Regions from separate parts of the Providencia sp. genome, predicted to be linked through region 3. Evidence: predicted binding sites of a transcription regulator. Region 3 holds the regulator's gene; each other region holds the start of a gene.
The links. The regulator ArgR, encoded in region 3, controls arginine synthesis, uptake and breakdown. The targets are predictions, from matches to a motif close to ANTGAATAAAAATACANT.
Positions count from the first base shown of each region.

Region 1 (2,280 bases), on a different contig from region 3:
ATCTTCATTACGTGTCATATAAGCACGCATTTTTGGATCTTTATCGATCAAGGCCTTAAGACGTCGGGCGATTTGTAATACCACATCTTTTTCACGAGTTTTATATTTTCCAATAGCGCCCGGATCTTCACCACCATGACCTGGGTCTATCATGATAATAATAGGCCTGTCTTTACCTGCTGTACCTGGTTTTTTCGCCTGCGCAGGCATATTCTCTTCAAGATCGCCTTTATTATAATCTTCAAGAAGTGCTAATAAAGGATCATCACTAGTATCAACTCCCTTTCCTGGATAAAAATCCATCACCAGTCGGTGCTTAAATTCAGAAACAGGTGCCATAGTAAAAAACTGAGGGCTAACTTTATTTTTGACTTCAAAAACAAGACGAACTGTTTTTGGATCAAATTGCCCCGCCCTTACCAATTTAAGGTAAGGATCTCTTGACTGAATTTGGCTGCCCATCTGCTTTAGTACGTTATTTAGCTGAACACCTTCTAAATCAACAACAATACGCTCAGGATTATTCAACACAAACTGACGATATTTCAGAGGAATATTCGATTCGAGTGTCACTCGGGTATAACTCGATGCCGGCCAGATACGCACGGCAATGATGCTGCTATTCGCAGCAAAACCAAATGGGCTGACACTAAGCAACATAACGGCTGCCGCACCTTGTATAAGGCGGCGCTTTGATGGACTGTGATCTTGATGACTCATCAATAATTCCGAACCTAGAGCTGATAAATAAGACGATTTTAGAATAAATGCCAATATATTGGCTAGATGCAAGCACTCTAACTAATCATTAGCACTCTGTCATTAAGAATACACATTTAAATTTAGAGATATGTAAACCTCAAAAATATAATTGTTATTATTTTTATGCCATCTTTTACTTGATATTTACTGCCAAAAAGAATAAAAATACAGTAATTACGAATAAAAATTCATTTAAGAGGGTAATTATGAAAGAGCGCAGCACCGAATTGGTTGATGAATTTCGCCATTCGGTTCCTTATATAAACGCCCACCGCGGCAAAACATTTATTATAATGCTTGGTGGTGAAGCGATTGCGCATGAAAATTTTCCAAGCATTGTTAATGATATAGGACTATTGCATAGCCTTGGCATTCGTATTGTCGTTGTTTATGGTGCTCGCCCACAAATTGAACAAATTTTATCAGAACACAACTATGATGCTATTTATCATAAGCATACTCGCGTAACCGATGCGAGTACTCTTGAATATGTTAAGCAAGCATCTGGTGCATTACAATTAGATATTACTGCACGTTTATCAATGAGCTTAAGTAACACCCCCTTACAAGGCGCTCATATTAACGTGGTAAGTGGTAACTTTGTTATCGCACAACCTCTTGGTATCGATGACGGTGTTGACTATTACCACAGTGGTAGAATTCGCCGCATTGATGAAGATGCTATTAATAATCAGCTTAACAATGGTTCAATCGTTTTAATCGGCCCAGTTGCTGTATCAGTAACTGGGGAAAGTTTTAATTTAACCTCAGAAGAGGTTGCCACTCAACTGGCTGTAAAAATTAAAGCAGAGAAATTAATCGGTTTTTGTTCCTCACAAGGTGTAGCAGATAAAGACGGTAATATACTGTCTGAATTATTTCCTAATGAAGCTGAAAATCGTATTCAAGAGCTTGAATCTGATGGTGATTATTACTCAGGTACAGTTCGTTTCTTACGCGGAGCAGCTAAAGCCTGCCGTCGAGGAGTCCGTCGTAGCCACTTACTAAGCTATCAAGAAAATGGTTCATTGATTCAAGAATTATTCTCTCGTGACGGTATCGGCACTCAAATAGTTATGGAAAGTGCAGAACAAATCCGTAGAGCCAATATCAATGATATCGGTGGGATTTTAGAATTAATCAGACCATTAGAGCAGCAGGGTATCCTCGTGAGGCGTTCACGAGAACAACTCGAAATGGAAATTGATAAATTTACGATTATTGAACGTGATAATTTAGTGATTGCATGCGCAGCACTCTATCCATACCCAGAAGAAAAACTCGGTGAAATGGCATGTGTTGCTGTTCATCCTGATTATCGTAGTTCTGCTCGTGGCGAAGAACTATTACATCGAGTTGCCGTCCAAGCTAAACAATTTGGACTAGAGAGATTATTTGTACTAACGACCCGCAGCATTCATTGGTTTCAAGAAAGAGGTTTTGTTCCCGCAGAAATTGAGATGCTACCATTGAAAAAGCAGGCTTTATACAACTATCAACGCCGCTCTAAAATCTTAA
Region 1 covers NZ_JBQDNB010000008.1:844-3,123, forward strand. Annotated here, with positions in the region: gene amiC (N-acetylmuramoyl-L-alanine amidase AmiC) at 1-720, opposite strand, end outside; gene argA (amino-acid N-acetyltransferase) at 969-2,280, shown strand, end outside.
Region 1: a site for ArgR is predicted at 917-934, ahead of argA (amino-acid N-acetyltransferase). Genes of this name have one in related genera too.

Region 2 (2,280 bases), on a different contig from region 3:
TTGTTATTTAGCTGAATCAGCTTGTAATTCTGTTAAACAAAAGTGTTCGACCATCTGACTTATCAATTGGCGAGTGGGCTCGATAAATTGCATATCGATAAATTCATCTGGCTGATGGGCTTGTTCTATTGAGCCTGGCCCCAAAACGAGCGTTGGGCACAATTCTTGAATAAAAGGTGCTTCGGTACAGTAATTAACGGTATCGGCTCTTTGCCCCAGCAACTGCTCAATCACCACAACCATTTTGTGATCTGTTGGACATTCATAGCCGGGGATTGGCGGATGCATAGGTTCAATCGCTAAACGCCCTGGCCATCTAGCTTTAACGGGTTCTAATGCCTCATTTAGCAGGTCATCGATATCTTGGAGTGTTAAACCTGGTAGTGGGCGGATATCCATATGTAATTCACAGCAACCACAAATTCGGTTTGCCGCATCACCGCCATGAATATGACCAAAGTTCATCGTAGGATAAGGAATGACAAACGCTGGATTATTAAAACGCTCTCTTAACGTTGTTCTCAGTGTCATGAGATGCGAAATAGATTCATGCATTAAGTCGATAGCATTCACACCACGGTCAGGATCACTTGAGTGACCCGATTGCCCCGTAATACGGATAGCATTGGAAAGATGGCCTTTATGTGCACGTATTGGTTGTAGCGATGTGGGTTCACCAATAATAGCAAAGTCTGGGCGCAGCGCAGTGCTTGCCGCAAAATAGCGAGCGCCAGCCATAGAGGTTTCTTCATCTGCGGTCGCTAATATATGAAGAGGGCGTTTGAGTTGAGTTAAATCAACATCACGTAATGCATCAAGAATAAAGGCAAAAAAGCCTTTCATATCCGCAGTCCCTAAACCATATAGCTTGCCATCGTGTTCAGTTAACTCAAATGGATTTCTTGTCCAACGCCCATCATCAAATGGAACGGTATCGGTATGGCCACATAACATTAGCCCACCATTTCCCTCACCAATTGATGCGAGAAGATTATATTTATCTCGTGTATCGGGAACGGGTTGGATATTTACAGAAAATCCGAGTGTTTCGAACCAACCGCCGAGTAACTCAATAAGGGCTTTATTGCTCTGATCAAGATGAGAATCAGTCGCACTAATCGACGGAATGGCAATTAATTGACGATAAATCTCAATAAATGCAGGTAATTTAATATTCACTGTTGACAGCCTTTATCCATAATAGTATCAATATTCATGCACTTTATTTGAATAAAAATACACATTAAACTGTTTGGGTCACGAGTACAAGGTAGAATACTTATGTTGAACGCACTCATTATCGGGGCTAGTGGCTATACTGGCGCAGAATTAGCCGCTTATTTGCAACGTCATCCTGAAATTAATCTTCAAGGATTGATGGTTTCCGCACAAAGTACAGATGCAGGTAAGTGCTTTTCTGAGTTATATCCTCAATATAAAGGCATTATTGAGCTTCCAGTACAGCCATTAACAGACGTCGCCGCAGCGACACAGGGCATTGATGTTGTTTTCCTCGCAACAGCCCATGAAGTTAGCCATGACATTGCCCCTCAATTTCTTGAGGCGGGTTGTGTTGTATTCGACCTCTCGGGTGCTTATCGTGTGCAAGATGCCGCTTTCTATCCTGAGTATTACGGTTTTGAACATACAAATACTGAGTGGCTAATGCAAGCAGTTTACGGTTTAGCTGAGTGGCAAGCTGAAAAAATCAGCCAAGCACAGCTTATTGCTGTACCCGGATGCTACCCAACAGTGTCTCAATTAGCGCTTAAACCGCTGATTGAGGCTAATTTGCTTGATGACGATATGTGGCCAGTTATTAATGCGACAAGTGGTGTATCGGGCGCAGGGCGTAAAGCATCGATGGCGAATAGCTTTTGTGAAGTTAGCTTACAGCCTTATGGTATTTTCACGCATCGTCATCAACCTGAAATTGCGACACATTTGGGCAGAGAGGTTATTTTTACGCCACATTTAGGTAATTTTGCCCGTGGCATACTGGCAACGATTACTTGTAAAGTGAAGCCCGGTGTAACTGCTGAGCAAATTAGCCAAACGTTTAAAACTGCTTATCAAGATAAACCTCTTGTGCGTTTATATGATAAGGGTGTTCCAGCCCTAAAATCGGTTGTTGGAACACCATTTTGTGATATTGGCTTTGCTTTGAAAGGTGAACATCTAATCTTAGTTGGAACAGAAGATAACCTATTAAAAGGTGCTGCTGCGCAAGCTGTTCAGTGCATGAATATTCGTTTCGGTTTTAATGAAACTCAGTCATTA
Region 2 covers NZ_JBQDNB010000012.1:98,107-100,386, forward strand. Annotated here, with positions in the region: gene argE (acetylornithine deacetylase) at 4-1,179, opposite strand; gene argC (N-acetyl-gamma-glutamyl-phosphate reductase) at 1,282-2,280, shown strand, end outside.
Region 2: a site for ArgR is predicted at 1,226-1,243, ahead of argC (N-acetyl-gamma-glutamyl-phosphate reductase). Genes of this name have one in related genera too.

Region 3 (2,280 bases):
TCCATTCCTGGTTTACGCGCAACACCCGCAGAAATCAGAACAACATCAGCACCTTTTAGCGCTGGAGTGGCATCTTCACCGGCAAAACCAACAACCTTAACATCTGTTGGGATGTGGCTAAGGTCGGCGGCAACACCTGGAGTAACGGGTGCGATGTCATAGAGAGAGAGTTCTGAACCTGCTGGAAGCTGATTTTTGAGAAGAAGGGCTAGAGCCTGACCGATACCACCTGCTGCACCTAGGACTGCAACTTTCATTCTGAAACTCCTTAAATTGTACTTTCAAAAATATGAATTCATCTAATTATGCACTAAACACATTACGTATAAAAAACAATTTATTAACAGATATAGAGAGATATTAACGCGAGATAATTTGTATACTAATTTTCACTATTCTAAACAAATTCCTTATCTGTTAATGAGATAACGGGCACTTTTTTAACAAATAGTTTTTCTCACTATTGTATTTCGCACAATAAGTTGTTTTCGCTGTTTATTATTCGAACAAAGACCAGAAAATTAACAATATTCTCACAATTTTCTCAGGTAAATTTATTAATACTCTATATTATATTTTCACATCGCTAATTTAATATAAGCCAGTTTTTGTCGCTGTAAAATATATCACTTAAATCGTAAAAAATTAATTCCTTGCTGCTTATAAAACGGTCATAACGCAATTTTGTTGCATAAAAATGCACATTTACGGATAATACAACTTAGTTTAATGCCAAAGAATGGGTTAATTATGCGTACACCGTCTAAACAAGAAGACTTGGTTAAGGCTTTTAAAGCCCTACTTAAAGAAGAAAAATTCAGTTCTCAAGCCGAGATAGTGATTGCGCTTCAAGAACAAGGCTTTGATAACATTAATCAATCTAAAATTTCCAGAATGCTAACTAAGTTTGGCGCGGTTCGCACGCGTAATGCAAAAATGGAAATGGTTTACTGCCTACCATCAGAGCCTGGCGTTCCAACAGCAACGAGCCCACTTAAAAATCTTGTACTTGATATTGATTACAACCACTCGGTTGTAGTGATTAGAACAAGTCCTGGTGCAGCCCAACTTATTGCACGTTTGTTAGATTCTTTAGGTAAAGCAGAAGGTATCCTTGGTAGTATTGCAGGTGATGACACTATTTTCTCTACCCCAGCGAATAATTTCACCACTCTTGAACTTTACGAAGCAATATTAACGCTGTTTGATCAAGAGCTTTAAATTCACACAATGCATTTTCCAAGTGCTATCTCATTATTACCATTGAGATAGCGATTAAAGAGGGGGAAATATCATTTTCCCTCTTTTTGTTTATCAAAGTTAGTTACGCGAGTTAATACAAAATTAATTATTTAAATCACATGAAAATAAATAATTAATTGAGTTATAAATCATAAGATTGAGATTATATTGTGATATTTGAGATCTTTAGAAACATCGTACACTACGGTTTCCACTTTCTGGTTCCGATTCTTTTTGGCTATCTATTTTGGCGAAAAAATTGGAAATTAGCATCATTAATCATGATATCGACGATGGCTATCGATTTAGATCATTTACTGGCGACGCCAATTTTTGATCCTAATCGTTGCGGCATCGGTTTTCATCCTATGCATACGGTTTGGGCAGCAATTGCCTATGTTTGCTTATTTTTAATACCATCATGGAAACTAAAAGCAATCGCAGTAGGTTGTCTATTTCACTTATTCACTGATTCACTTGATTGTTATATGGGAAGTTTAAAACAAGAAACAACGATCTCTTTTTTGAATTGTGGAAATGGAAATGGAAGTGAAAGTCTTTGGGATAGAGCTTTAAAAATTAAATAAATCTTTAACATAGAAAAACACCCCAAAGTGACTATCCAACTTTTGGGGTGTAGTTTAATATTTAGCGAGGGCTTTGTTACTTATAAGCGCTACTCTTCTATTTCAATATCAGCCTTGCTCTTCAAACCCGCCAGTAATTTGCCATGAATGCCACCAAAATCACCGTTACTCATGACAAGGATATAGTCTCCTGGCTGAGCAGTTTCAATGACCATATTAGCCAAAACATCAATATCTGCACTCCAACGCGCAGGTTGCACACAATTTTCAGCAATATCCGTAACCATCCAAGGAATATTAGCAGGTTGGAATAAGAATACTTCATCAGCGCGACCTAATGCAGGCGCAATATCATTTTTATTGATCCCCATTTTCATGGTATTCGAACGAGGTTCAAGTACGGCAATGATACGTGAAGTACCGCCAACTTTGCTGCGTAATGCTTCTAACG
Region 3 covers NZ_JBQDNB010000003.1:39,963-42,242, reverse strand. Annotated here, with positions in the region: gene mdh (malate dehydrogenase) at 1-257, opposite strand, end outside; gene argR (transcriptional regulator ArgR) at 751-1,221, shown strand; gene ACTH6U_RS03275 (DUF6122 family protein) at 1,413-1,829, shown strand; gene mpl (UDP-N-acetylmuramate:L-alanyl-gamma-D-glutamyl-meso-diaminopimelate ligase) at 1,919-2,280, opposite strand, start outside.